3 regions of the Streptomyces sp. NPDC048639 genome follow, and region 2 is predicted to be linked to each of the others. Evidence: riboswitches for the same ligand, from Rfam matches in the RefSeq annotation. Region 2 holds a riboswitch; each other region holds the start of a gene.

Region 1 (9,797 bases), on a different contig from region 2:
CACCGTGCCGGCAGGGCTACGACACCCGGCGCCGCGCCCCTTCGGACACCAGCGAGCGGCCGGCCGACACCTCGGCCCGCTGCACGGCGCCGCGCGGCAGCAAGACCACGGTCCGCGGTGCACAGAACGCTCCCCGCGCGGGTTCGGGCGGGGGCAGCGGGGCGGACCGGGCGTCGTACGTGGCGCCCTACGACCCCGCGTCCGGCCTCGCCTCCGTGCCGGGCGGACGGACCGTCGCGATCGGCTCGACCGGCGGTGAACAGAACGTGTTCGGAGAGGACTCGTGGCAATGGCTTCTCGTGGGACCGATGGGACCGATGACATGACCCCCTTCCGACGGCTGACGCGTGCCGGCGGGCCACCGCTGCGCCTGCTGGCCCGGGTCGCCCGTACGGCCGGTCGGAGCAGGGCACTGCCCGCCGCACTGGCCGCGGCCGGCATCCTGCTCGCCGCCCTGTCCGGCTACTTCGGTGTGGAGCAGTACCGGCAGCACCAGGACGAGCTGCGCCGTCAGCACGTCCTGGCCGCCGCACGCCAGTCGGTGCTCAACTTCACCTCCCTCGACTACCGGCACTACGGCCGGGACAGCCGGCACGTCCTGGAGGGCGCGACGGGCGAGTTCAGGAAGCAGTTCGCCCAGCAGAACAAGCAGCTCACCAAGCTGGTCGCGGCCAACAAGTCGGTCTCCCAGGGGCAGGTGCTCGAAGCGGGGATCGTCACGGCCGACGAGAGCTCCGCCCGCGTCCTCGTCGTCGGTGACAGCAAGGTCAGCAACGTCGCCGCGCCCAAGGGGCAGGCCCGCAACTACCGGTTGCAGCTCGACCTCGTGCGCGAGGACGGGCGCTGGCTCACCTCCGATGTCGAGTTCGTCGGCTGAACCGGCGGCACCGGCCGGGCCGGTGCGACACCCCGCCAACCCGCACACCCGCACACCCGCACACCCGCACACCCGCACACCCGCACACCCGCACACCCGCACACCCGCAGACCCCTGACCCGAGACCCGTGAGAGACGGCCTGGGAGGAGAGACACCGTGACGAAGTTGTCCGTACGAGGTGCCGGAAGCGGCACCCACCGTTCGCGTACCGTCGCCGCGGCCGCCCGCGCCGCGGCCAGACGGACCGAGAAGGCACAGCGGCCCGCCGGCCAGGATCCCGCAGCGACGCCCGGCGTTGCCGCCGTGACCGGCGCGCCCGCAGCGGACGTGCACGAGCCGGAGACCGAGGACTCCGCGTCCGCCCCCGACCAGGACCGCGGTGCCGCGAGGCCGCGGCGTGAGCGCCGGTATGCCCTGCTGAGCGCCGGCCTGGCCCTCTTCGTCGTGGCGGCTCTGGCCGCCACGGCCGTCCTCGGTCTGGAGTACCGGGACGCCGGGCGCACCGCCGGCGCCCGTACGGAGGCGCTGGCCGCCGCGCGCAAGGCGGCGCCCGAGATCCTGTCGTACGACTACCGGCACCTCGACCGGGACTTCGCCTCCGCCGAGCGCCATCTGACCGGGCCCTTCCGCGAGAAGTACGGGAAGACCACGAGGACCGTGGTCGCGCCCACGGCGAAGCGCTACCACGGGGTGGTCAAGGCGACGGTGGCGACGCCCTCGTCCGGTGACGCACCGGCCGCGTCGGTGGTGTCCGCGTCGCCCGACAGGGTGCGGGTGCTGCTGTTCATGAACCAGGTCACCGACTCCACCCAGGTCTCCGGGCCGCGCCTGGACCTCAACCGGGTGCGGATGACCCTGCAACGGACGTCCCAGGGCTGGAAGGTGAGCGCGGTCGACGCCCTGTGACGCCGTGACGCGGCCGCACACGCGGGACGCCCTGGCACGCCCCTGACGGCCGCCGCCCCGGAACCCGTGTCCCGGGACCGGCCGCCTCAGAATCCGCCTCCGCCGAAGTCACCGCCTCCGAACCCGCCCCCGCCTCCGAAGTCGCCTCCGCCGAAGTCGCCGCCTCCGCCGTCCCCGCCGCCGTCCCCGTACCCGCCGCCGTCGTACCCGTACGCCGGGCCGGTCATCGCGCTGCCCAGCCATGTGCCGATCAGCAGGCCGGGGAGGATCCCGCCGCCGAAGTAGCCGTTGGCCCATGGCCCATAGGCCGGTCCGGCCTCCCAGTAGGGCTTGCGTCCCTGTGCCGTCTCCACTTCGCGCCCCATCGGCTCCAGGCCGTCCTCCAGGCGCGCCGCGTCGGCCGCGCAGACCGGCACGGTCCGCTCCTCGCCGCCCGGCGGAGCCCACTGCGCGTCCTGCACGGACGGGCCGTGCCGGGGGTCGAAGAAGCACGGCGGCCTGCGGTCGGGCAGCTCCCTGCCGTCCCGCCGCGCCTCAAGGGTGGCCAGCGAGAACCGGCCGTCCGCCAAGGCCTCGGTCACGCCCCGTACATCACCGGGCCGTCGTGCGCGGTCCATCGACGCCTTGGCCCTGTCGTACGAGTCCAGGGCACTGGCGTAGTCCTCGCGCATCGCGTCGGTGGTATTCGGGGCCGAGGGGTCGAAGTCGATCCGTTCGACCTCCTCGCCGAAGGCGGTGATGTCCTCGTCCACGACCGGGCGGAGCGTGTCGAGCTGTGCGCGGTCCCGCTCGGCCCGCCGCTTCTTGTTACGGCTGCCGACCAGCAGCGCACCGCCGCCGACGGCCGCGATCAGCACGCCGAGCGTGGCCACGAGCCCGAGCGGGCTGACCCGGTTGCTGGGGGAGGTGTCCGTCCCGGTGTCGGTGCTGGAGCCGCCGCTCCAGGTGTCCGGGGCGTGGCCCTGCGCCTGCGGCAGGGCGTCGTCGACGAAGGAGTCGACCATGGCCCGCACATCGCCGGGGGACGAGCGCTCCACGGCGCCGGTGAGGTTGTCGACCGCGTTGCGGGACATCACGGAGGAGTCGGCTCCGGCGTCGAAACGGTCGCCCAGCGCGACCGCGTACACGCCCGTGATGCCGGTCTTGCCCCGCAGGTCCTGGAGCAGGGTCGGCGGGTTGAATTCCTTGGTGGCGGGGAGCACGACGACCATCACCGGCTTGTCCGCCTTCTTGATCTTGTCCGCCAGGGCGTCCGCGGCCGACGGAGGGAGCTGGTCCCTGGCCCGCGGATCGACGTAGACGGGGCCCTTTCTCAGGGCGTCGGCGGCGCTGTCGAGCCCGTCCGCGGCCCGCGCCCCGGGGGCCATGACGGCCACCAGTACGAGGGCGGCGGCGAGTACCGCCAGTACCGGTGCGAGCAGGATGCGACCCGCCCAAGGCTTCGCTGCGGTGTCCATACCTACGAAGTTAACTCCAAAGGCGCAATTTTGTGGCTTACGCCCTTTACTGCACCTTTACATCGTCTTTCCGATGCCTTTCCCGTGCCGTGCGTGCGCCGGGCCGGCAGCGAGCGGTGCGGGACCCCCGATTCGCGCGCGGCGCCTCCCCCGGCCAGGGTGGAAGGGGCGCGCTCGCGGACACGCCGCAGCGTCGGCCCTCACGGATGGGCAGGAGTCAGCAGGTGGGGACGCACGTCGAGGGACCTCGCCGCCTCGGTGGAGCCCGTCGGCCCAGTGCCCGGGTCATCCGCTGGATCCCGGCTCTGCTGATCATCGGCGGCGCGATATTCGACCTCATGACGCCGCCCCGCTTCACCGGCTCCCCGTTCTTCTCGGCGGCCCCGCTGGTGGCCGCCCCGTTCTTCTCGCTCGGTGTCACCGCCCTCACGGGCGGCGCGAGCGTGCTCACCGTGCTCGCGCTGCGGCTGTACGACATCCGGCTCACCGACATCGAGTCGGTCACCGAGCTGGTCACCGTCTTCACGGTCGCCGTCCTCGCCCTGCTCATCAATCGCGTCGTACGCCGGGGCGACCTGCGCCTCGCCTCGGCGCGCACCATCGCGGAGGCGGCCCAGCGCGCCGTCCTGCCCGACCCCGCCGAGCGGATCGGGGGCTTCCATGTCGCCGCGCGCTACGAGGCCGCGCACGCCGAGGCCAGCATCGGCGGCGACCTCTACGCCGTGCAGGACACCCCGTACGGCGTGCGCCTGGTCGTCGGGGACGTGCGGGGCAAGGGACTGGATGCCGTCGAGGCGGTGGCGATCCTCATCGGCTCGTTCCGGGAGGCCGCCGAGCAGGAGCCGACGCTGGAGGCGGTGGCCCGGCGGCTGGAGTGGGCGCTGCACCGGGAGAGTGCCCGGGGTGCGGGGCCGGACCTGTTCGAGGGCTTCACCACGGTCGTCCTCGCCGAGGTGCACGGCGTCGATGACCCGGCAGGCGCGGGCACGCTGCGGCTGCTCAACCGCGGCCACCCACCACCGCTGCTGCTCTACGAGGACGGCGGTCTGAGGGGTGTCGAACCGAAGGTGCCCGCACTGCCGCTCGGCATGGACGACCTGGGCGTGTGGCCGGACCTGGTCCAGGAGTTGGCGTTCCCCGGCGGGGCGACGCTGCTGCTGTTCACCGACGGGGTGACCGAGGCGCGCAATGCCCGCGGCGTCTTCTACGACCCGGTGGAGCGGCTGCGCGGCATGCATTTCCCCGATCCCGGCACGCTCCTCGACGCGCTCGTGGCGGACGTTCGCCGTCATGCGGCGGGCGAGGCACCGGATGACATGGCGCTGCTCGCGGTGGCACGACCCGAAGGCCACGGTCCGTAACCGGATCGCATCGCTCCGCATAACAACTGACGAACAGTCAGCTATGGGGGGTTGTCGGGCGTGAGGTCAACTCGCCCGATTTTCCTGGACCATGTACCGATTTGCCCCCACGGATTTCGTTAACGATCACACGGAACAGCTTGGAAACAGGTCCCGCGGTCTATTAACGTTCGATAACGCAGCGCGGTCGTCCCAGCCGCCACAAGAGGTGGCACCGTGCGCCTACGCCGAATCCCGCACCACCAGCATCACCCGCAGCATCCGCACCAACTGCACCAAGGGAACCGGGGAACCAAACTCTTGGGGTGAATCGGGCACCTTTCCCAAAGGCGCTCGTAGGAGACCTTCCTGCTCCGAACCCGTCAGCTAACCCGGTAGGCGAGAAGGAAGGAAAGGAGAGCGCCCGAGTGGCGTCCAACAGGCCTGCCCCCGAGCCCTTGTACGAACCCCCCGCCGCCCATGGTCCCGGCGGATTCGGTGAGTTCGGCGAGGAGTCCCCGGCCGCCGGTACCGGCGAGTGGAACCCGACGGCCGACTCCCTTGCTCCCGCGCGCGGCAAGCACCGCGTCAGCAAGCAGCGCGGTGGCGGCATGGCCCGCAGCGGTGCCGTCCTCGGGGTCGGTATGTTCGCGGCCGTCGGCGCCGGTGGCATGGCCACCGCCCAGGACAAGCCCCCGGCCGCCATCTCCATGCCGGATCTCGGCATCACCGACCAGCTCCCGGACGCCAAGTCCCTGCCGGGCATCGGCTCCCTGGTGGCCGACGACGACGCCCCCGCCGGAGCCACCACCCCGCTCTCCACCGCGGGACTCACCGACACCGAGGCCGCCAACGGCACCGGCGCGGGCGAGGCGCTGCGCGCCCGCATCATGCGCCAGGCCGAGCAGCAGCAGGGCGCGGCGGAGACCGCGCAGCGCGAGGCGGCCGAGAAGGCAGCCGCGAAGAAGGCCGCCGAGGAGGTCGCCGAGGCCAAGGAGAAGGCCGCGGACGCCAAGGCCGCCGCCGAGCGCAAGGCGAAGGCCGAGGCCGCGCGCAAGGCCGAGGCCGAGCGACTGGCCAAGCTGGCCAAGCAGTTCACCCTCCCCGTCGCCTCGTACACGCTGACCGCGGGCTTCGGCGAGGCCGGCTCCATGTGGGCCAACGACCACACCGGGCTGGACTTCGCCGCCCCCACCGGTACCCCCGCCAAGGCGGTGCACGGCGGCACGATCACGGAGGCCGGCTGGGCCGGTTCCTACGGCTACCGGATCATCCTCACCCTCGACGACGGCACCGAGGTCTGGTACTGCCACCTGTCCTCGATGACCAAGACGTCCGGGAAGGTGACGACCGGCGAGACGATCGGCCGCGTCGGCGCCACGGGCAATGTCACCGGGGCCCACCTCCACTTGGAGGTCCGTCCGGGCGGCGGCGACCCGATCGACCCGGCCGGCTGGCTGCGCGGCAAGGGCATGGCGCTCTAGACCCGCACCACACCCCTCTCGCGCCGCTCCGGCGCGACCGTCCTGAGGCCGTCCGTCCACCGGTCGGCCACCCCCACCGCGTTCGCCGCCAGCCCCGGTGTTTCCTCCCCCCTGGCACCGGGGCTGCCGGTATGCCCGCGGCCTTGCGTACCCGCGTCGCTCGCCGCGCCTCGCTCGCCGCGCCCGTTCGTGCACCTGGACCGTTTCGTGCACCTGGACCCTTCGCGCACCGGACCGTTCGCGCATCCGAGCCCTTTGCCATGGCGGAATAGCCGTGCCCCGGGGAGCGTTGGGTTGCCGCATGGCCGACAACAGCAGGATCATCGGTGATCTGACCGTCCACCCCCTCTGCCTCGGCGGCAATGTCTTCGGCTGGACGGCCGACGAGCAGCAGTCGCACGCGGTGCTGGACGCCTACGCGGCAGCGGGCGGCAACTTCATCGACACCGCCGACGTCTACACGGCCGCGGTCGAGGGCAATGCCGGTGGCGAGTCCGAAACCGTCATCGGCAACTGGCTGGCGGCACGCGGCAACCGCCAGGAGGTCGTGATCGCGACCAAGGCGGGCCGGCACCCGGAGTTCATGGGCCTGCGGGCGAAGACCCTCAAGGCAGCGGCGGAAGCCTCACTGCGCCGTCTGCGGACCGACCGCATCGATCTCTACTACACCCACTTCGACGACCCGACCGTCCCCGTCGAGGAGATCGTCACCACGCTCGACCAGCTCGTACGGGAGGGCAAGGTCCGGCAGTTGGGGGCCTCCAACATCTCCCCCGAGCGGCTCGAGGCATCGCTCGCCTTCGCACAGCGCGAGGGCCTGGCGGCGTACGCGGCGGTGCAGCCGCACTACAACCTCGTCTCGCGCGACACCTACGAGGGCGCTCCCGCGGAGCTCGCGGCCCACCACGGCCTGGCCGCCGTCCCGTACTTCGCGCTCGCCGCCGGTTTCCTCACCGGCAAGTACCGGCCGGGTGCCGAGGTCGACAGCGCACGGGCCCGGCGGGCCGGCCCGCACCTGGAGACCGAGCGCGGGCGGCGCGTGCTGGCGGCGCTCGACACCATCGCGCAGGCGCGGGGCGTGCAGGTCGCCACGGTCGCCCTCGCCTGGCTCGCGCGCCGGCCGACGGTGGCCTCCCCGATCGCCAGCGCCCGTACCCCGGAACAGCTCCCCGCCCTGCTCGCGGTCGCGGACTTCCTATTGACCGACGCGGAGTCGGCCGCCCTGGACGCGGCGTCGGCGTAGCGGGTCACGCTCCGTACGGGGGGCGGAAGTCGGTCGGCGCAGCGTGCCCCTGGCCGTACTGCCCTTGTCCGTACTGCCCCTGGCCGTGCGGGCCTTGACCGTACTGCCCTTGGCCGTGCGGCGGGGGAGCCGCGGGACCATGGCCCGGACCGTGCTGCGGGGGCACCGCGTGCCCGTGCCCCTGGCCGTACGGCGGCGGCATGCCCGGCCCGTACGCCGGACGGCCGTGCGGCCCCCACTGCGGCGGGACCCGCGGCGGTGCGGTGATCAAGGCGGCGTGGGCCAGGGCGGGTTGGGCCACGTCCTTGCGCTGCCAGAGGTGGTGCAGCAGCTCCTGCTCCCGCGCGACGAAGTCCGCCCCCGCCGTCCCCCGGTGCGCCCGCTGCCGCAGGAACGCGAGTGTGGTGGCGAAGGACTCGTACTCCGCGACGGCCCGGGCCGCGTCCTTCCCGTGGTGGCGCCGCGCCACGCTCCGCGCGAGCGAGCGGGCCCGCATCGACGACAGCGCCTGCGGCTCCGGCGGCTGCAGCCAGCCGGCCGCCACGTACGCGGGGAGCTGACCGCGTACGGTCCTCAGCTCGCTGCCGCGCGACCAGATCACCAGCCAGATGAGCAGCCCGAACACCGGGACCATGAACATGCCGTAGACGGCGATGAAGCCGAGGCCGCCGACGGTGGCCGAGCCGTTCCACACCGCGTGCAGCACGATCGCCGTGAGCAGGCCCGCGAGGGGCACCAGCACACGCCGCCCCCGCTGCCGCGTCGTGGCCAGCGCGGCGATGCCGAAGCCGATCCCGGTCAGCGCCGTGAACAGCGGGTGCGCGAACGGCGACATGACGATGCGGATGAAGAACGTCGCCGCGGTCACCGACTGGATCCCGGAGGACCCGAGGGCCTGGTCCTCTCCGAAGGCGTTGCCGAGATAGAGGATGTTCTCGGTGAAGGCGAAGCCCGTCGCGGTGATCCCGGCGATGACGACACCGTCGACGATGCCGTCGAAGTCGCGGCGGCGGAAGACGAAGAGCAGCAGCAGCGCGGCGCCCTTCGCGCTCTCCTCCACCACCGGGGCGATGACCGTGGCGCCCCAGGTCTGCGCCTCCGTCGGGGACGAGGGCTCGACACGGGTGGCTATCCAGTCGGTCGCGAAACCGTTGGCGATGATCGCCATGAGAGTCGCGGCGCACGCGCCCCAGGCGAACGCGAAGGCCAGGTTCCGCCACGGCTCGGGCTCGACCCGGTCCAGCCAGCGGAAGGCGGCGATCATCAGCGGCACGGGCAGGACGGCCAGCCCCAGACCCGCCAGGAAGCCCTCCGTACCGGTCTGTTCGCGCACCAGGGCGAGGATGACCAGGCCGCAGAGCGCGAGCAGTGTGATCACCGTGCCGAAGCGCAGCGCCTTGCTGTGCCGGAAGGCCCGCCGCGGGCGGTAACGCCAGTTGGCGCGGTCCGGTACGGCGTGGAACCGCGGCTGCGGTTCGTACACCGGGACGGGCGGTTGCTGTGGCTGCTGCGGGAACGGGGACGGATGCACCAGTCGACCCTAACGAGGGGCGGAGCACGGTGCGACGGCGTATCGAGGTTCGGTCCCTGCGTGCGGCCGGACCCGTCCGCGCGTGCCGGCCTCAGCGTCGTACGAACAGCAGGTCGTGCACCACATGCCCCTTGCCGAGGCCCGCGTTCTCGAACTTCGTGAGCGGCCGGAAGCTCGGACGGGGCGCAAAGCCGCCGTCCGGCCGGGTGTTCTCCAGCTCGGGATCGGCCGACAGCACGTCCAGCATCTGCTCGGCGTACGGCTCCCAGTCGGTCGCGCAGTGCACCGGCGCACCGGACCGCAACCGGGAGGCGGCCAGCTCGACGAACTCGGGCTGGATCAGCCGCCGCTTCTGGTGGCGCTTCTTCGGCCAGGGGTCGGGGAAGTAGACGCGCAGCCCGGCGAGCACGCCGGGCTCGATCATCTCGCGGAGAAGGATGATCGCGTCACCGTTGGCGACGCGGACGTTGGACAACCCGTTCCGTTCGGCGAGACCGAGCAGATTGCCCTGGCCGGGGGTGTGCACATCCGCCGCGAGGATGCCCGTGCCCGGGTCGGCGGCTGCCATCGCGGCTGTGGCCTCGCCCATGCCGAAGCCGATCTCCAGGACGACCGGGAGCCCGTCGAAGAGGGCGTCGAGGTCGAGCCGGGAGCGTCCGTCGATGTCCAGGCCCCAGGTCGGCCAGAGCCTGCGCAGTGCCTCGCCCTGCCCGGAGGTCACGCGCCCGCGCCGCGGCCGGAAACTGCGGATCCGGCGCTCGTGGTGGGAACCGGCGGGATCGACGGCCGGGCCGTCGGGGAACAGAAGGCGGCGCTCGGCCTCGGGGGCCGGGGCGTCTGCGGGGGTGTCTTCGGCGAAGGCGGACATCACGGTCTTCTCAGGGGGCTGCACAATGCCTCATATTCTACGGTCGGCCCACCGCGGCAGAACCGGGCCGCCCCTTCCGGCGATCGACGC
Region 2 (9,797 bases):
TACGACTTCGGCGGGCAGAATCCCGGCCAGGACTTCAGCGGGCAGGACTTCAGCGGCCAGGACTTCGGTGCGCAGGAGTTCACCCAGCCGGACTTCCCGCAGGACACAGGCCCGCAGGACACCGGCCAGTACGACGCGACCCAGTGGGACACCACCGCCCACACCGGCACCTGGGACACCTCCGCCTTCGCCCCGGCCGTCGAGGATCCCTACGCCCAGTCCGGCTACGTCGGCCAGGAGGCGTACGACGCTCCGCAGGACACCGAGGCCGAACGGACCGCAGTCTTCGAGGCGTTGGACGAGCAGGGCTACGAGTCACCCGAAACCGGCCACGCGGACGCCGACTTCGGCGACGCGTCGGCGGACACCGGCTCCGCGGCCGACTCCGGGGACGCACCCGACGCCGGGCACGGTTCCGCCGGCATCCAGGGCGGGCACGGTGTCGCCACCGTTCCGGTCCAGCGCCGCAGCGCCGCCGCCCGTGGCCGCCGCCGCACGCCCGCCCGCCGTTCCGCGATGCTCACCGTCGCCGTACCGTCCGTGGCCGTGATGGGTGTCGCCGGGATCGCCGCGGCCTCCGTCAGCGGCGGCAGCGACGAGGCGAAGAGCACGCAGGCCGCACCGGACCCGTCGTCCGTGAAGCCGGCGGCGGCGAACAGCAAGCTCGACAGCCAGCTCGCGACGCTCACCGCGGACGCCGACGACTTCGCCGACCGTGCCAGCCGCACCCAGGAGCGTCTCGACCTCAAGCAGCGCCAGCTGGAGGAGAAGAAGCGCAAGGAGGCGGAGGCGGCGCGCAAGGAGGCGCTCCGGCCGAAGTTCGCGCTCCCCGTCGAGCAGGACGGCCTCAGCGCGTTCTACGGCCAGGCGGGCATCAACTGGATGTCCGTGCACACCGGCATCGACTTCCCGGTCAGTTACGGCACCCCTGTCATGGCCGCCACCGACGGCACCGTGCGCACCCAGTGGGACATGTCCTACGGCAACATGGCCATAGTCACCGCCCCCGACGGCACCGAGACCTGGTACTGCCACCTCAGCAGCACCAAGATCCGGTCCGGCACGGTGAAGGCGGGCACCGTGATCGCCTACTCCGGCAACTCGGGCAACTCCACGGGCCCACACCTGCACTTCGAGGTGCACCCCGGCGGCGGCTCGGCCGTCGACCCGCTGCCCTGGCTCCGCAGCCACGGCCTCGATCCCTCCTGATTCACCCGGGGCCCCTGGCTCCACGGGCCGTCAGCCCCTCCGCCCTCCCGGCCTTCGGCCCCGAAGGCACCTTCCGGCCCCGCCGACACAGTCCGGCCCATCGGCACCGTCCGGCCCCGCCCGACACAGTCCGGCACAGTCCACCCCGCCGACGCAGTCCGTCCGGGCTCGCCCCATCGAGGCGCGCACCCTCCCCCTCCCCTTCCTCCGCGTCAGCACGTTCCGCGGTCCAGCGGATGCGGAGCGTAAACAGCACGGCTAGCGTGTTCTCACCCGGCGCCCGTGATCGTCGGGCCGCTCGGCTGCCTGTCGGCCACTGGGCGAGTGGTCATGGCGGAAGGGATGCCCGGCAATGCGCACCCACATCGTGTCCGGCCGCAGGCGCGGCAGCAGCCGACGCCGTATCAGCGGGGCGACCCTGACGGTCTGTGCGGCGGCCGCATTGCTGGCCCCGTCCGCGGTCGCCGGTTCCGCCGCGGCCGAGCCGTCGCTCCCCGGGTCCGGCAATCCGTCATCATCCGGCAAGGGGTCGGTCATCACGGTGACGACGGCCAAGGTGGGCTCGCCCGGAAATCCGGCGGTGGCCGTCGTCCCGTTCACGGACGCCGTCTACCGGTCGTGTGCGGACGCTCCTTCGGACTCGGAAGGGTGTCTGATGGTCGGCGGTGTCAGCTATCCGTACGAGATCGGACAGCTCGAAGTCACCGTCGAGCAATGGGTGGCATTCCTGAACACCGCCGATCCCACCGGCAGTGACCCCCACGACCTCTACGACGAGGAGGAGAGCTCCTCGGCATGGCCCAAGTACGGCCAGATCACCTTCTCCTCCTCCGCCGCCGCAGGAAGCCACTACGCCGTGGGGTATCCGGAGTGGGCGGACAAGCCGTATGCGTTCGCCAACTTCCTCAGGTCGGCGCGGTTCGTCAACTCCCTGGTCAACGGCCGACTGATCTCCGAACGGGCGGACTCCGACGGCCAGTTCGACTACGTCCGCTACGAGGTGGAACTGTCCCCGCGGACGGAGCGCGGGATGTACGACATGGCGCGGCGGGCGCCCTCGCGGACCCGGAACTCCGGTTTCGTCCTGCCGAGCCAGAACGAATGGATCAAGTCCGCCTACTTCGACCCCAACGGCGGTGGCACGTACTCCTATTGGAAGTACCCGACCAACGCGGGCGTCTTCGGCGACGGCGACGCCACCGCCCCCAGCCCGTCGGTGCTGAACCCCACCACCGGCGATGTCACCAACGCGGCGACCCAGCCCCTGGCCACCTACCTCGCGGACGGGCAGCCGGCACCGAGCTGGTGCCCGGCACAGGCGGGGCCCGTCGCCTGCACGACCGTCAATCCGATCGGCGTGGACCCCGTCGCCTACGCCAAGCTCTACCAGGGCAACGTGAGCACGGTCGGGCAGGCCAGGACCGTCTCGCCGTGGGGCACGCTCGACCAGGGCGGTAACGCGGTCGAGTGGACGGATACCGTCACGCCGCCTCCGACCGGCGGAAACTCCGCGCGGGTCTGGCGGCGGCTGCACGGCGGGACCGCCAACGCGCCCGCCTATCAGATGTGGCTCTCGGCGGTCGGCCTGCAGCCTCAGGACAACTTCTTCTACAACGCCACGTATCCCTGGCTCGGCTTCAGGATCGGCGTCATCGGCGATCTGAAGCCCGCCTCCTGACCCACGGGACAACGGGTGCGCTCCCACAGATCGTTGGCGAGTGGCACGTCAGCGCGGGCGCAGGCGCTTCCGCTGTCCTGACCGGCAGCTTCGGCGTGGCGGTGTCCTGGGTACGGGACACCGCCACTCCACCCGCTCAGACCGCTGTGCGCTCCACAGGGATCCAGAGCTCCGCATCCGCCTGGGCTCCGTCCGCCGACAGCCGGGTGCGCAGGATCTCGGGCCCCGGCCGGCTCTGGTACGGATTCGACGGGAACCACTGTGTGAACACATCCCGCCACAGGTACTGCAACGCCTGCGGGAACGGTCCGGAGCTCTCGAAGACGGCCCAGGTGCCCGCCGGCACCGTGAGCGCGTCCAGATCCTCGGGCACGGCGGACCGTGTCACCACACCGTGGTAGTAGTCGAGTTCGGTTCCCTCCGCCCGGCTCGGGTCGAGATCGTCGCTCACGGAGACGATCCCCTCCGGCTCCTGGTCGGACAGTGCGGCGATACGCCCTGTCGTCTCCTGATCGATGCTCCGGATGAAGTCGGCGATCGCCGGGTTCATCCCCTCGTGGACGAGCGGGACACGAGCCTTCTTGCCGACCACGCGGAACTGCTCCTTGTCCACGACCCGGTACCGCATGCTGCTGCTCCCTTCGACGATGAGGCGGAAGGACATCCGTGGCTGGGAATGCAGAGCCGCGCCGGTCCGTCTGGCCTCGCCGGGACCCAGTCCGTGCACCGCGCGGAACGCGCGCGCGAACCCCTCACCGGAGGTGTAGCCGTAGCGCACCGCGATCTCCAGCAACGTCCGCTCCCCGGCGAGCACTTCGGCACCCGCGACGGTCAGCCGCCGGCGACGGATGTACTCCGACAGCGGGATCCCCGCCAGCGCGGAGAACATCCGCCGGAAGTGGTACTCCGACGTCACCGCGATCCGCGCCAGCTCGGACACCGCGATCCGCTGATCGAGATGCGACTCGATGTGGTCCATGGCCTGATTCAGCCGCTCCAGCACTCCTGCCTCCTTCCCTTCCGATCCATCACATTAGGAAGGGACCACGGTGCCGGGCCCGACATCCTGTGCCCGTTGCGGTCGGGTAGGGCTGATCACCGGTGGCGAGTCGTGCCGCACTCCCCTCCGACGCATCCCGGGGGAACCGGGTCGAGGCGCGTTGCGGAACGCCGGGACGGTTCACCGTGGCAGGGCCCGGGACCCCAACCGCACCGTTCAGGGCGGGAGTTGCACCGGATCCCGCTCTCGTGTGTCGAGGGTGCCGTGCGTGACGAGAATGCCCGGCTGCCGCGAGCCGACCCACAGCCCACAGCCCGCAGCCCGCAGCCCGCAGCCCGCGCCCCACATCCCCCGCCCCCGAAGTCGCAGCACCTACCGGGCGGCTGTTGACAACGCGAGGCCGGCCCGGCGACGGGGTGCCGCCGCCCGGTCCGCACCGTGTACGGACCGGGCGGCCCACCACGCCGGCGGCCGGATCACGCCTTCTCAGAGCTTCTCCACCGGCGCATACCGCAGCAGCAGAACCTTCGGCTTCTCGTCCCCGAAGTCGATCGTCGCCTTGGCGTCATGTCCGCTGCCCACCACCGACATCACCGTCCCCAGTCCGAACTGGTCGTGCGTGACGCGGTCGCCGACCGACAGCGCGATCACCGGCCGGTCCGTCGCCCTGCGCGTGGCGAAGCCGCTCGGCCCGGGCCGGGAGCGCGAGGAGCTCGACAGCGCGCCGCCCACCCCGGCCGCCGCCGAGGCCGACGGTGTCGAGCCGCCCGTACGACGCCACTCCACATACGTCGGGGGGATCTCCTCCAGGAAGCGGGAAGGCGGGTTGAACGACGGCTGGCCCCATGCGCTGCGCAGCGTCGAGCGCGTCAGATACAGCCGCTCGCGGGCGCGTGTGATGCCGACGTACGCGAGGCGCCGCTCCTCCTCCAGCTCCTTGGTGTCGCCGAGCGCGCGCATGTGCGGGAAGACGCCGTCCTCCATGCCCGTCAGGAAGACGACCGGGAATTCCAGGCCCTTGGCGGTGTGCAGGGTCATCAGCGTGATGACGCCGGTGCCCTCCTCGCCCTCGTCCTCGTCGGGGATCTGGTCGGAGTCGGCGACCAGGGCGACCCGTTCGAGGAACTCGGCGAGGGTGCCCGGGGTCTCCTCGGTGCGGTCCTGCTCGAACTCCAGCGCCACGGCGGCGAGTTCCTGGAGGTTCTCGATCCGCGTCTCGTCCTGCGGGTCGGTGGACGCCTGGAGTTCCGCCAGATAGCCCGTGCGCTCCAGAACGGCCTCGAGGATCGTCGCCGGGCCGGCGCCGGACTCGGTGATCGTCCGCAGCTCTTCCATCAGGGTGTTGAACCGCTTGACGGCGTTGGCCGAGCGCGCGGCCATGCCGTAGGCCTCGTCCACCCGGCGCAGCGCCTGGGCGAAGGAGACCTTCTCGCGCAGCGCGAGCGCCTCGATCATCGCCTCCGCGCGGTCGCCGATGCCGCGCTTGGGGACGTTGAGGATCCGGCGCAGCGGCACGGTGTCCTCGGGGTTGGCGAGCACCCGCAGATAGGCGAGGACGTCGCGGACCTCCCGGCGCTCGTAGAAGCGGACGCCGCCGACGACCTTGTACGGCAGGCCGACCCGGATGAAGATCTCCTCGAAGACACGGGACTGCGCGTTGGTGCGGTAGAAGACGGCGACGTCGCCCGCCCTGGCCTTGCCCTCGTCCGTCAGACGGTCTATCTCGTCGGCGACGAACTGCGCCTCGTCATGCTCGGTGTCGGCGACGTAGCCGGTGATCGCCGAGCCGGCTCCGGCCTCGGTCCACAGGTTCTTGGGGCGGCGGTCGGCGTTGCGCTCGATGACCGCGTTCGCGGCGGACAGGATCGTCTGCGTGGAGCGGTAGTTCTGCTCCAGCAGGATCGTCGTCGCGTCGGGGTAGTCCTCCTCGAACTGGAGGATGTTGCGGATCGTGGCGCCGCGGAAGGCGTAGATCGACTGGTCGGCGTCACCGACGACGCACAGTTCTCCCACGCCGTCCTCGGGCGCGGTGTCCTCGGTGCCCACGAGTTCGCGCACCAGCATGTACTGCGCGTGGTTGGTGTCCTGGTACTCGTCCACCAGCACATGGCGGAAGCGCCGCCGGTAGTGCTCGGCGACGTCCGGGAACGCCTGGAGCAGATGGACGGTGGTCATGATGATGTCGTCGAAGTCCAGCGCGTTGGCCTCGCGCAGCCGCGACTGGTAGAGCGTGTACGCCTCGGCGAGGGTCTTCTCAAATGCGTCGGACGCCTGGCCCGCGAAGTCCTCCTCGTCGATCAGCTCGTTCTTGAGGTTGGAGATCTTCGCGCTGAAGGACTTCGGCGGATAGCGCTTCGGGTCGAGGTCGAGGTCGCGGCAGACCAGGGACATCAGGCGCTTGGAGTCGGCCGCGTCGTAGATCGAGAAGCTGGAGGTGAAGCCGAGCTTCTTGCTCTCGCGGCGCAGGATGCGGACGCAGGCGCTGTGGAAGGTGGACACCCACATCGCCTTGGCGCGCGGGCCGACGAGTTCCTCGACGCGCTCCTTCATCTCGCCCGCGGCCTTGTTGGTGAAGGTGATCGCGAGGATCTGGCCGGGGTGCACCTGCCGGGCGCCCAGCAGATAGGCGATGCGGTGGGTGAGCACCCGGGTCTTGCCCGAGCCGGCCCCGGCGACGATGAGCAGCGGGGAGCCGCTGTGGACGACGGCGGAGCGCTGCTCCTCGTTCAGCCCCTGGAGCAGCGCGGCGGTGTCCACGGCGGGGCGGTGCGCGCCGTTGCGGTAGTACCGGTCGCGGGCGTCCTCGTCCGCGGAGGCGTCGAAGTTCCCGCCGAAGAGACCGGCAGGGATGTCCTCGCCACCGCCCTCCTCGGGCGGCGGAGGCGGGTGCTCCTCACCGGTGCGCCCCGCATGGGCGGAGGGACCCGGGCCCGGGTGCTGGAAGCCCGCCAGAAAGTTGTCGTCAAAGAGGCTGCTCATCGCTCCCCGAGTCTAGGCCGCCCGACTGACAGCCCACGCCGGTTCCCGGTCCTCGGACGGACGAGCCCCCGATCCGGTTCCGAACGATCGCGCCCCGGATTGGTCACGAAAAGGTTTCGGGCATATCGAACATCAGCCTTCACAGGTACCCCACACGTTGGCTACCGTGCTCGCTCAGGCGGCTCGCACCCCCCGTCGACGACCGCGTCGGCACGGGCAGCCTCCGCTGAATCCGGCTCTGCCCGGCGGGTGTCCGAACGACGTCCCGACGGCATCCGGAACCGGGGACCCACACGTCCCACCGGGGTGAATCGGCCCCCGCACGTGCATATGCAGCCCGTCCGTGCGGAGCCGTAGGGCAGCCTTCCGATCGCCCGAACCCGACAGCTAACCCGGTAAGCGGTCCACGGAAGGAGACGCGCGCCTTGGCGTCGCACCGCAAACCGCGGACACGTGGCCTCACGTCACCCGGCTCGGGCCGGGCGACCGTCGGGCTGACGACCGCGGCCCTCGCATCGGTCAGCCTGCTGTCGCAGAGTGCGCAGGCCGCTCCGGGCGAGCCGAAGCAGGGCATCGAAGAAGTCCAGAAGAAGGTGGACGAGCTCTACCGGCAGGCCGGCAGCGCCACGCAGAAGTACAACCAGGCCAAGGAGCGCACCGATGAGGAGCGTTCCAAAGTGGACCGGCTGCTCGACGACGTCGCCAAGCGCACGGAGAAGCTGAACGAGGCGCGGCGGCTGCTCGGAAGCTATGCCGCCACCCAGTACCGCAACGGCGGCATGGCCTCCACCGCCACGATGATGCTCGCCGACGACCCGCAGAGCTACTTCGACCAGGACCATCTGATGTCCCGGATGACCGGGCGGCAGAAGCAGGCGGTCGAGGACTTCGAGACCCAGCAGCGGGCCGCGTCGAAGAAGCGCGCCGAGGCCACCGAGAGCCTGGCGGGCCTGTCCGAGTCGCAGCAGCAGCTCCGTACGACCAAGGAGTCGGTACAGCGCAAGCTGTCGGGCGCGCGTGAGCTGCTGTCGAAGCTGACGGCCGAGGAGAAGGCCCGGCTGGCGGCGATCGAGCGCAGGAAGAAGGCCGAGGCCGAGCGCGAGGCGGAGGAACTGGCCCGGCAGCAGGCCGAGAAGCAGCGCCAGGAGGAGGCCGACCAGGGCTCCGGCCGGACCGAGGGCTCCGGCTCCTACGCGGCCAAGGCCGAGAAGGCGCTCGCCTTCGCGCGTGCCCAGATCGGCAAGCCGTACGTGTGGGGGGCGACGGGCCCGAACTCCTTCGACTGCTCGGGGCTGACCCTGGGTGCCTGGAAGGCCGCCGGGGTCTCGCTGCCGCGCACCACCTGGGACCAGGTGAAGGTCGGCAAGCGCGTGGCCACCGAGGACCTCAAGCCGGGCGACCTCGTCTTCTTCTACGACGACATCAGCCACGTGGGCATCTACATCGGCGGCGGGAAGATGATCCACGCGCCGAAGCCGGGTGCGAACGTCCGCACCGAGGCCATCACGTACATGCCGATCTACGGCAGCGTCCGGCCCGCGTAGCCGCAGTGTTCTCCCTGACGGGCGCCCCTCGCCGGGCGCCGGTCGGGGCCGGGCACGGACCGCCCCCCTTCGGTGGGGGCGGTCCGTGCCCGTACGTCAGGCACCGCGCGGCCGGGGGGCTGCGCGGTGTCCGCGAGAGATGAGCGCGCCCGCCCGGAAGCCGTCAGGTCCAGAGAACGGCGATGAAGATGTTGGCCAGGGTGAGCAGGCCGACGGCGCCGAAGGCTCCCTTCTCGACCTTCTCCTCGTCCCGCTTCACATAGACCAGGCCGAGGATGACGACGAGGACGGCGAGCTTCACGCCGATCTTGACGTTGTTGACCGTCTGGTCGTCGGCCTGATTCAGCCCCACGAGCGCGACGCCGGTGACGAGCATGGTCAGCGCGCCGTGCAGCATGCCCGGGGTGAAGCGCGCGGTCCCTTCGCCCATCGCCTTCATCTGGTTCAGGAAGCCGCCGAGCAGGGCGGCGATACCGATGATGTGCAGGCCGACAAAGACATTGATGGCTATGTCCATGCGCGGAGCCTAGCCGGGCCCATAGCAGCCGCTTCCACTCAGGTGGGCCTCAATTGCCGCTTCGGTCATGCGAGTAGCGCGAACGGCCAGAGCGTGCGGAAATCACCCGGTCCGTACGATCAGTGCCGTACCGAAACGTTTCAGTCCCGGTCATCCCGGCTCATGGCGGGGACGAAGCGGATTACCGTCCTCCCCCTAGGTGCCCGTACGGCACCCCGGAACGGGCCCCTCCGCAAGGCCACCGGAGACCAGGGGAAGGAAGTGACGGCCGCCGTGGCCTCGCACAGGAAGCCCAGGCAGCGATCGTTCATCGGCTCGCTCACGGGCAGCACCGCCGTCCGTACGGCCGCGACGTTCGCCCTCGCGGGCGCGGCGGGCGCCACCGCCCTCGAAGGAGCCGCCCACGCGGACCCGGCCCCCACCCCGGCCCAGGTGAAGGAGAAGGTCGACCGGCTGCACCACGAAGCCGAGGTCGCCACCGAGAAGTACAACGGCGCGAAGGAGCAGACCCTCGCCGCGCAGCGGTCCCTGGAGCGCCTCCGCGACGAGGCGGCCCGCCGCACCGAGAAGCTGAGTGCTTCGCGCAACGCACTCGGCTCGATCGCCACCTCCCAGTACCGTTCCGGCGGCATCGACCCGGCACTCCAGCTCGCCCTCTCCTCCTCCCCCGGCGACTACCTGGACCGCGCCGCCGCCGTCGAGCGGGCCGGCAGCCGCCAGGCGACGGCCGTCTCCGGCATCCGGCACCAGATCCGCGCCATCGAGCAGGTACGGAGCGAGGCCGCCGGAAAACTGGGCGAACTGAAGGACCAGCAGGCCACGTTGCTCGGCCACAAGCGGACCGCACACGGCAAACTCCGCGCGGCGGAG
Region 3 (9,797 bases), on a different contig from region 2:
AACGGAGGCGCGCAGCCGCCATGACCACCGACTGCACCACGGGCCGGCACGAGGTCCACGACGTCTACGCCGACCAGTGCCCCTGCCGCTTCGTGCTCGAACTGCTCGCCAACAAGTGGGCGGCGCTGGCCATCGGCGCGATGGAGGACGGACCGCAGCGGTTCGGGGCACTCCAGCGGCGGCTGCAGGGCATCAGCCCCAAGGTGCTGACGCGCACCCTGCGCCGCCTGGAGGACCACGGCTTCGTCGACCGCACCATCTACCCGGCCGTCCCCCTGCACGTCGAGTACGGCCTGACCGATCTGGGGCGCAGCGTCGCCGAACCGCTCGGTCATGTGCGGAGCTGGGTCGAGGACCACATCGACGACATCAGGTCGCTCCAGGGGGCCTGACGGGTGGGTTACGTTCGACCCGTGAACGTGAGCCCACCCGTGAACAGCGCCGACGAACCCGCCGAGTCCGCCGGCCGCATCGTCCTCCTCACCACCAGCCACCGGGTCGCCCCGGGCCTGCTCTCCTGGCCCGCATGGCAGGCCCTGCGCGGCGCCGACCGCATCGTGTGCCCGGATCCGGACCATCCGCAGCTCCCGTATCTGCACGAGGCGGGGCTGGACATCGAGCATGTGGTCCCCTCGGCGCGCGATCTGGTCGAGTACTGCCGGGGCGGACGCACCACGGTCGTCATCCCCTCCGGCGAGGGCGATCCGGACCTCACCGACGGCCTGGCCAGGATGGCCGGTTCGGGCCGTGAGCGGATGCCGGACCTCGAACTGCTGCCGGCCTCGTACGACCTGCCCGGCGCCCGTCTGCTGGACCTCGTCCAGGTCATGGACACCATCCGCGCCGCCTGCCCGTGGAGCAGCACACAGACCCATGAAGGCCTGGCCAAGTACGGGATCGAGGAGGCGTACGAGCTCGTCGAGGCCATCGAGGCAGGCGACCGGCACGAGCTGCGGGAGGAGCTGGGCGACGTGCTGCTGCAGGTCGTCTTCCACGCCCGTATCGCCGAGGAGGACCCGGACGAGCCGTTCTCGATCGACGACGTGGCGGGCACGATCGTCGAGAAGCTCATCCACCGGCACCCGCATGTCTTCGGGACCGAGACGGCCGAGACCTCGGAGGACGTCAAGGCGCACTGGATGCGCACCAAGGCCGTCGAGAAGCAGCGCGAGTCCGTCACGGACGGCATTCCGCTGGGCCAGCCCGCGCTCGCGCTCGCCTCCAAGCTCGCCGCCCGGGTACGGACTGCGGGCCTGGCGGTCGATCTGCCCGCGTCCCCGGGCGGGGGAGACGTCGGCGAGCAGCTCCTGGCGCTGGCGGCACGGGCCGAGGCGGAGGGCACGGATCCCGAGTCCGCTCTGCGCGCCGCCGCCCGGGCCTACCGCGACGCCATCCGTACGGCCGAAGGGACCGACTGACTTCCCCCGGCCCGGGTACTCGTGAGCCATGTTCGAGCTGACCATGGAATTCGCCGCGCGTCGGGACTACCTGGTCGGGATCGCTCCTCTGGTCGTCGGGATCTTCGTGGTGATCCTGCTGGTCGGAGCGGTGATCCTCGGTCTGCGGGTGCGTTCCCGCGAGCCGGAGCCGTCCAAGGACCCGCAGCCGCGGGGCGGCGCCTGGGGCACGCACGAGGAGCACGAGTCGGGCTCCTCGCCCGAGAACCACGGGCCGGGCCACCAGGACGTGGCACGCCCGCGGACGGACTTCCAGGAGCGCCGCAGGCCGCACGACGTGCCGCAAAACGGTGTGCGCCACATGCCGTACGAGTTCGACAACACCCCCTCGGAGTCGGCCGCCGACGAAGGCGAGCCGGAGGGGCGCAAGTGGGACCGCGGCGGCAGTGGGCACGGCACGGGCTGACGCCACCGCGAACCCCCCGCCGCCGGGTGCGGTGCTCCGCCGGGGGCCGCGGGCGAGCGGGAGGTCACAGGGCCGGGGCGTTGACGGGGCGTCACCGGCCTCGGAAGACTGCCGGGCATGGTGATCACCGGACAGCGCAGCGGATACCGCAGGAAGCGCGTGCTCGAGGCGGCGGGCGCGGCCGTGTCGCGGTTGGCACGACCGGACGGGCACGGGCGCGGCGCGCTCGCCGCGTTCGGGGCCCTGGCCGCCGCCGACGTGGCCGCCGTGGCCGGCAACCCGCGCGGACTGCGCCGGGCCGCGAAGCCGTTGCTGATGCCCGTGCTCGCGGGGCACGTACTGCGCAGCCGCAACGACGCGTCCGAGCCCGTTCCCAAAGCGCTGGTCGCCGGGCTCGCCTTCGCCGCCGCGGGCGACACCGCGCTGCTCTTCGACAAGCACGAGTCCGCGTTTCTCCTCGGCATGGCGGCCTTCCTGGGCACACAGGTCAGCTACACCGCCGGCTACACCCGGCTCGGCGCGCTCCGCGGCATCGTCAGGAAGCCCTGGCCGGCTCTCGCCTGCCTGGGCGGCTGGGCCGCGATCAACGCGCTGCTGGCCCCGTCCCTGGAGGAGCGGCTCCGCCTTCCCGTCGCCGGGTACAGCCTCGCGCTGACGGTGATGGGCGCCGCCGCCCTCGGCGTCGGCGGCAAGGTCGCCGCGGGTGCCGGTTCCTTTCTCGCATCGGACCTGCTGATCGGCCTTCAGGCCGCGGGTTACGAGCTGCCCTCACGGCAGACCCACGAGGTCCTCGTCATGGCCGGTTACCTCCTCGGCCAGTACCTCATCACCTCGGGCTGGCTGGAGCACGCCGAAGCCCGGCGTGCCGTCACGGCGTAGCCGCCCGGACGACGCAGCCCCGCGAAACAGGCCGGTGGCCTTCCGCACGTGCGGAAGGCCACCGGCCTGTGGTCCGTCCGGAAAGGCCGGTGGCCTCCCGCGTCGTCGCGGGAGGCCACCGGTTTCCGGCGCAGGGGTGATGGGGCGGGGAGGGAGGGCCAAGCCTGAGCTCACCACCTGCGCGGAGACTTCGCTCAGTGGTGCTTCTTCTTGGAGTGCTTCTTGTGGTCGTGCTTCTTGTGGTCGTGCTTCTTCTTCTCGACCTTGTGCTCTTCGCCCGAGGCGTTGATGCAGGTGTTGCCGAACGCGGCGTTGAGCAGGCCACCGCCGTCGACGCTGTTCCCGCACAGGTTGACCGGGATGTGGATCGGGGCCTGGAGCACGTTGCCGGAGATGGCGCCCGGGGAGCGGACAGCCGCACCCGTGGCCTCGGAGTCGGCAGCGGCGGTGCCGGCGGCACCGGCGACCACGGCGCCCGCGGCGGCTGTGACGGCAAGCGTCCTGATCATCCGTGACATGTTCTTTCTCTCCTCTGCAGAAAGGAACCAATCCGCCTCCTTGGCGGCGTTGGCATCCGCGACAACGCGACCGGACACGGCAAGTCACGGGCCGTTAGGCCGAATGGGATCGCAGGACGCCGCGGACCGCCCGGCCGAGCGCCGGGATACGGTCGAGGCGTGCACGAGGAGAACCCCGCCCCGACCACCCCGCCCGCGCTCTTCACCTGGGAGTTCGCCGCCGACCCGTATCCGGCCTACGCGTGGCTGCGCGAGCACTCCCCGGTGCACTGGACCCGGCTGCCCAGCGGGGTCGACGCATGGCTCGTCACCCGGTACGCGGATGCCAAGCAGGCCCTGGCCGATCCGCGGCTGTCGAAGAACCCCGCACGCCATCACGAGCGTTCGTCCGCCGAGTCGCCCGCGGGCCGGTCGGCGCACGCCAAGGGGAAGGTCGGCATTCCCGGTGAGCGCAGCGCCGAGTTGATGACCCATCTGCTCAACATCGACCCGCCCGACCACACCCGCCTGCGCCGGCTCGTCTCGAAGGCGTTCACCCCGCGCCGCGTCGCCGAATTCGCGCCGCGCGTCAGTGAGTTGACGGACCGTCTCATCGACGCGTTCGCGGAACGGGGCGAGGTCGACCTCATCCATGAATTCGCCTTCCCGCTGCCCATCTACGCGATCTGCGACATGCTCGGCGTACCGGCGGAGGACCAGGACGACTTCCGCGACTGGGCCGGGATGATGATCCGGCACGGCGGCGGACCGCGCGGCGGCGTCGCCCGTTCGGTGAAGAAGATGCGCCGCTATCTCGCCGAGTTGATCCATCGCAAGCGCGCCGACCTCGGCGACGACCTCATCTCGGGCCTGATCCGCGCGAGCGATCACGGCGAGCACCTCACCGAGAGCGAGGCCGCGGCGATGGCGTTCATCCTGCTCTTCGCCGGGTTCGAGACGACGGTCAACCTGATCGGCAACGGCACGTACGCGCTGCTGCGCAACCCCGGCCAGCGGGAGCGGCTCCACCGGGCCCTCGCGGAGGGCGACGAGACGCTGCTGGCGAGCGGGGTCGAGGAACTGCTGCGCTACGACGGGCCGGTGGAGCTCGCCACCTGGCGGTTCGCCGTCGAGCCGGTCACCATCGGCGGGCAGTCCATCGCCACCGGCGATCCCGTCCTCGTGGTTCTCGCCGCCGCCGACCGCGATCCGGCGCGCTTCGCCGATCCCGGCACGCTCGACCTCGCCCGCGGCGACAACCAGCACCTCGGGTACGGCCACGGAATTCACTACTGTTTGGGCGCTCCGCTCGCCCGGCTGGAGGCACAGACCGCTCTCGCCACACTTTTCCGGCGCCTTCCCGACGTACGACTCGCGGCGGAACCTGACGATTTGCGCTGGCGCGGAGGGCTCATCATGCGTGGATTGCGCACGCTTCCGGTCGAGTTCACCCCCTCTAAAATTTGAGCGGGTTTCAACTATGTGATCTTCGCGTGATCTCCACTACATCGTCTTGTGACAGCACGCCGACCTCGCTACCTTCTGCGGCAGCTTCGCACCACCGCTCGCTCGAAAGGCACCACATGCGTTCCGGGACCGGTCGGCACCGCCGCCCTCGTCAAGCACCGGCCATCTTCGTCACGGCTGGCGTGACAGGTTCGGCGATCGCGCTGCCGCTGCTCGCGGCCGGTGGCGCTCAGGCCGCGGACACCGACACCTGGGACCGGGTCGCGCAGTGCGAGAGCGGCGGTCTGTGGAGCGCGGACACGGGCAACGGCTACTACGGCGGAGTGCAGCTGACCCAGAACACCTGGGAGGAGTACGGCGGTCGCGACTACGCGCCCCGGGCCGATCTCGCCAGCCGCTCCCAGCAGATATCCGTCGCCGAGAAGATTCTCGACGCCAAGGGGCCCCAGGCGTGGCCGAACTGCGCGCTGGACGCCGGCCTCACCGATGACGGCGAGGCCCCCGACGTGGATCCCGGCGTCGACCTGTCGCGGCCCATCGAAACCCTGCTCCCCGGTGAATCCGCCGTTCCCGACCGGGACTCCGGCGAGCCCAGCCCCTCGGAATCGTCCCCGTACGACGACGACACCGAGGACCGCGGCGAATCCGGCGCTCCCTCGGAGGACTACGGCGACCAGGAGCCGGGCGGCTCGGAATCGGCCGCTCCGTCCGGCGGATCCGGCGCCGGCAAGCACCGCGGCGCGCCCGCGGACGAGGGGTCCGGGAGCGGTGCGGGCGACTCGGACCGCACGGCGGACGAGGGCAAGGACCACGAGAACGGCCGTCACGCCTCCCGCGGCAGCGGCTCCGACCGTGCGGAGCAGGAAGGCGACTACACCGTCCGACCGGGTGACAGTCTGTCGGGAATTGCCGAAAAGCACTCGCTCGCGGGCGGTTGGCCCGCGCTGTACGAGGCCAACGAGTCCGTGGTCGGCGGCGACCCGAACCTCATTCTCCCTGGTCAGACGCTCGACCTCGAATCGTCCGCGCGCTAGTTCGCGGGTGCGGGCAGCGCTGGGGAGCGACTGAGAGAAGCATCTCATCGGCCCAACGGGCGTGCTGCGCCCGCCTGGTGTGCCCGCACCTGTCCCCACCTGCGTAGATAAGGACAACAGAAGGAAAAGTAGGGGCTCCTGGTGCCGGATGTCGGTTTTTGAACCGGTGGGACTTGTGTGCTTACCGTCGAAGCCGCTCGCCGCACGGTGGGCGCCGCCGACCATCACGCCTAATCCTGCCGGTGGCCGGAGGACAGTCGACGCGCAAGCGCCGTAGGCAGGAGCGGGGGACCCAAGGTAAGTGCCGGAAGGGCCGCGACAGCGGACCGGACGGCTAGGGGTGAAGACCGGTGCGAGAGCACCGGGCCGGGCCGCTCACAGCCCGAACCCGACAGCTCACCTCGCAGGCGTCGGTGAGGGGATGTTCCATGCTGCTTTCCGGCAACAAGGGCTCGCGCGGCGCGCATCGCCGCCCATCCACCATGGCTCGTATCGCAGTACTCGCCGGTGTCGCCGGCTCCGCGGTCGCCGTACCGCTCATGGGCGCCACTTCGGCGAGCGCCGCCTCCGTCGGAACCTGGGAGAAGGTCGCCCAGTGCGAGTCCGGCGGCGACTGGCACATCAATACCGGCAACGGCTACTACGGCGGGCTGCAGTTCTCGCAGTCGAGCTGGTCCGCCGCGGGCGGCACCCAGTACGCGTCCCGTGCCGACCTGGCCACCAAGGAGCAGCAGATCGCCACCGCGGAGAAGCTGCTCGACAAGCAGGGGCCGGGTGCCTGGTCCTGCGCCGGCGCGGGCGGCCTGACCGCCGGCGGCCCGGACGCGGACGTGGACACCGCCCGTACCTCCGCCGGCGGCGCCGAGGCGCGCGCCGACCGCAGCGACCGCGCCGCCCGCAGCGACCGCCGGGGCGAGGCCGGGCCGTCCGCGCCGAAGGACGCGTCCGGAGCGCCGGTCAAGAAGGGTGACGGCGAGTACGAGGTCAAGCCCGGTGACACCCTCGGCACGATCGCCGACGCCAAGGGCGTCGAGGGTGGCTGGAAGAAGCTCTACGAGCTCAACAAGGAGATCGTCGACCGCGCCGACCTGATCTTCCCCGGCCAGCGTCTCCACCTGAGCTGACCCGGCCCCCGGCCGGCCAGTGGGCCGACCGGTCCCGGCCGGCCGGCGGATTCAAGGCCCTCAAAGGTCACCTTTACGGGCCTTTGGGGGCCTTTTCGTCTCGGCGGGCGGGCAGAGGACGGCCGAGGATCCGAGGACGGTTAGGCTCATGCCGCAGAGAGGGACTCACCGAGTCCTGCGTCCCAGCGTCAGATCCCAGAAGGAGATGCTCGTGCCGTCGATCGACGTCGTCGTAGCCCGCGAGATCCTCGACTCGCGAGGCAACCCCACGGTCGAGGTCGAGGTCGGCCTCGACGACGGCAGCACGGGTCGTGCCGCCGTCCCCTCCGGTGCCTCCACCGGAGCGTTCGAGGCCCTCGAGCTCCGTGACGGGGACAAGAGCCGCTACGGCGGCAAGGGCGTGGAGAAGGCCGTCCTCGCCGTCATCGAGCAGATCGGCCCGGAGCTGGTCGGCTACGACGCGACCGAGCAGCGGCTGATCGACCAGGCGATGTTCGACCTGGACGCCACCCCTGACAAGTCCTCGCTCGGCGCCAACGCGATCCTCGGCGTCTCCCTCGCCGTCGCGCACGCCGCCGCCGAGGCCTCCGACCTTCCGCTCTTCCGCTACCTCGGCGGACCGAACGCGCACCTGCTGCCGGTCCCGATGATGAACATCCTCAACGGCGGCTCGCACGCCGACTCCAACGTGGACATCCAGGAGTTCATGATCGCGCCCATCGGCGCCGAGTCCTTCTCCGATGCCCTGCGCTGGGGCACCGAGGTCTACCACACCCTGAAGTCCGTGCTGAAGGAGCGGGGCCTGTCCACCGGCCTCGGCGACGAGGGCGGTTTCGCCCCCAACCTGGACTCCAACCGCGAGGCCCTGGACCTGATCGTCGAGGCCATCAAGAAGGCCGGCTACCAGCCGGGCCAGGACATCGCGCTCGCCCTGGACGTCGCCGCCACCGAGTTCTACAAGGACGGCGTCTACGCGTTCGAGGGCAAGACCCGTACCGCCGCCGAGATGACCTCCTACTACGCCGAGCTGGTCGATGCGTACCCGCTGGTCTCCATCGAGGACCCGCTGAACGAGGAGGACTGGGAGGGCTGGAAGACCATCACCGAGCAGCTCGGTGACAAGGTCCAGCTCGTCGGCGACGACCTGTTCGTCACCAACCCGGAGCGCCTGGCCCGCGGCATCGAGAACAACACCGCCAACGCGCTGCTGGTCAAGGTCAACCAGATCGGTTCGCTGACCGAGACCCTCGACGCCGTCGAGCTCGCCCAGCGCAACGGCTTCAAGTGCATGATGTCCCACCGCTCCGGCGAGACCGAGGACGTCACCATCGCCGACCTGGCCGTCGCCACCAACTGCGGCCAGATCAAGACCGGCGCCCCGGCCCGTTCCGAGCGCGTCGCCAAGTACAACCAGCTCCTGCGCATCGAGGAGATCCTCGACGACGCCGCGGTGTACGCCGGCCGCAGCGCCTTCCCGCGCTTCAAGGGCTGACCACCCACGAGCGCCGGGCCCACGGGCGGCACGAGCCCTCGGGCCCATCGCTCCGGCCTTCGTCCGTCCCCGGCCGCGGTCCCGTACCGTGGCCGGGGACGGACGTATCCGACAGCAGGGAGGCGACGTGGGCGCGGACCGGGAGCGGTTCTCCACCGCGACCAGACTCAAGGCGCTCGGCGAGCAGGCCGCCGCCCGGGTCTACCGGGCCCAGGCCCGCAAGGCGCCCCGGCGCAGCCGGCTCACCGGCCGGGCCGCACTGCTCGCGCTGGTCGTCTGCTCACTCGTCGTCGCCCTGGCGTACCCGATGCGGCAGTGGGTCTCCCAGCGTTCGGAGATCGCCGAGCAGCAGCGCGATGCCGAGCAGGCGCGCCGTGCCGTGGAGACGCTGCGCGACGAGAAGGCGCGCTGGCAGGACCCGGCGTTCGTCGAGCGGCAGGCCCGTGAGCATCTGCACTTCCTCAGGCCGGGCGAGACCGGCTACACCGTGGTCGGCGGCGGTTCGTACGACGGCAGCCGGCCGCAGGGCCGGGGCATGGCCGACCGGGCCTGGTACAGCAACCTCTGGGAGGGTGTCGACCGCGTCGACGCCCGCGGCTGACCGCCCTGTCAAGTCCCCCCGTCCGTACCCGACTTCCCCATTCGACCGAAGAGATCTGCGCAGGCATGGACACGCCCCCTCCCCAGACCGATCCCACCCCGCCCACCGACGCCGACATCGAGGCGATCGGCGAGCAACTGGGCCGTGTGCCGCGCGGGTTGCGCGCCATCGCGCACCGCTGCCCGTGCGGGCTGCCCGACGTGGTGGAGACCGCGCCGCGCCTGGAGGACGGCACCCCCTTCCCGACGCTCTACTACCTGACCTGCCCGCGCGCCGCCTCCGCCATCGGCACCCTGGAGGCGGAGGGCGTCATGAAGGACATGAGCGCCCGCCTCGCGGAGGACCCGGAGCTGGCCGCCGCGTACCGCGCCGCGCACGAGGACTACATCCGGCGCCGCGACGCCATCGGGGTGCTGGAGGGCTTCCCCAGCGCGGGCGGCATGCCGGACCGGGTGAAGTGCCTGCACGTCCTGGTCGGCCACTCCCTGGCCGCGGGCCCGGGCGTCAATCCGCTCGGGGACGAGGCCCTCGCGATGCTGCCGGAGTGGTGGCGCAAGGGGCGTTGCGTCTCCTGCCCGTCGGACGCGCGGGAGCACAACGCGTCGGCGCAGGAGCAGAAGGAGGACGGCGTATGACACGGGTCGCCGCGATCGACTGCGGTACGAACTCCATCCGCCTGCTGGTCGCCGATGTCGCCCCGGAAACCGGTGAGTTGAAGGAGCTGGACCGGCGGATGACGATCGTCCGCCTCGGCCAGGGCGTGGACCGCACGGGGCGGCTCGCTCCCGAGGCCCTCGAGCGCACCTTCGCCGCCTGCCGCGAGTACGCGGAGGTGATCGG

What was found. Region 2 has a riboswitch for cyclic di-AMP ahead of ACGFNH_RS22545 (NlpC/P60 family protein). Riboswitches for the same ligand answer to the same signal wherever they lie in the genome.
Positions count from the first base shown of each region.
Region 1: linked by a shared signal. The riboswitch ahead of ACGFNH_RS25855 (M23 family metallopeptidase) and the one ahead of ACGFNH_RS22545 (NlpC/P60 family protein) in region 2 are both predicted to bind cyclic di-AMP.
Region 3: linked by a shared signal. The riboswitch ahead of ACGFNH_RS17385 (transglycosylase family protein) and the one ahead of ACGFNH_RS22545 (NlpC/P60 family protein) in region 2 are both predicted to bind cyclic di-AMP.

Region 1 covers NZ_JBICVP010000009.1:401,368-411,164, forward strand. The annotation lists gene ACGFNH_RS25830 (MCE family protein) at 1-326, shown strand, start outside; gene ACGFNH_RS25835 (hypothetical protein) at 323-877, shown strand; gene ACGFNH_RS25840 (hypothetical protein) at 1,035-1,784, shown strand; gene ACGFNH_RS25845 (hypothetical protein) at 1,871-3,241, opposite strand; gene ACGFNH_RS25850 (PP2C family protein-serine/threonine phosphatase) at 3,448-4,602, shown strand; cyclic di-AMP (ydaO/yuaA leader) riboswitch at 4,857-4,998, shown strand; gene ACGFNH_RS25855 (M23 family metallopeptidase) at 5,010-6,065, shown strand; gene ACGFNH_RS25860 (aldo/keto reductase) at 6,367-7,308, shown strand; gene ACGFNH_RS25865 (PrsW family intramembrane metalloprotease) at 7,313-8,839, opposite strand; gene trmB (tRNA (guanosine(46)-N7)-methyltransferase TrmB) at 8,931-9,707, opposite strand.
Region 2 covers NZ_JBICVP010000008.1:156,099-165,895, forward strand. The annotation lists gene ACGFNH_RS22525 (peptidoglycan DD-metalloendopeptidase family protein) at 1-1,209, shown strand, start outside; gene ACGFNH_RS22530 (hypothetical protein) at 1,562-2,887, shown strand; gene ACGFNH_RS22535 (GyrI-like domain-containing protein) at 3,024-3,890, opposite strand; gene pcrA (DNA helicase PcrA) at 4,374-6,866, opposite strand; cyclic di-AMP (ydaO/yuaA leader) riboswitch at 7,124-7,283, shown strand; gene ACGFNH_RS22545 (NlpC/P60 family protein) at 7,292-8,410, shown strand; gene ACGFNH_RS22550 (hypothetical protein) at 8,574-8,927, opposite strand; gene ACGFNH_RS22555 (NlpC/P60 family protein) at 9,201-9,797, shown strand, end outside.
Region 3 covers NZ_JBICVP010000006.1:6,044-15,840, reverse strand. The annotation lists gene ACGFNH_RS17420 (winged helix-turn-helix transcriptional regulator) at 21-392, shown strand; gene ACGFNH_RS17415 (nucleoside triphosphate pyrophosphohydrolase) at 414-1,418, shown strand; gene ACGFNH_RS17410 (DUF6479 family protein) at 1,447-1,863, shown strand; gene ACGFNH_RS17405 (lysoplasmalogenase) at 1,981-2,742, shown strand; gene ACGFNH_RS17400 (chaplin) at 2,937-3,260, opposite strand; gene ACGFNH_RS17395 (cytochrome P450) at 3,420-4,706, shown strand; gene ACGFNH_RS17390 (transglycosylase family protein) at 4,889-5,740, shown strand; cyclic di-AMP (ydaO/yuaA leader) riboswitch at 6,000-6,165, shown strand; gene ACGFNH_RS17385 (transglycosylase family protein) at 6,169-6,864, shown strand; gene eno (phosphopyruvate hydratase) at 7,076-8,356, shown strand; gene ACGFNH_RS17375 (septum formation initiator family protein) at 8,484-8,957, shown strand; gene ACGFNH_RS17370 (DUF501 domain-containing protein) at 9,023-9,592, shown strand; gene ACGFNH_RS17365 (exopolyphosphatase) at 9,589-9,797, shown strand, end outside.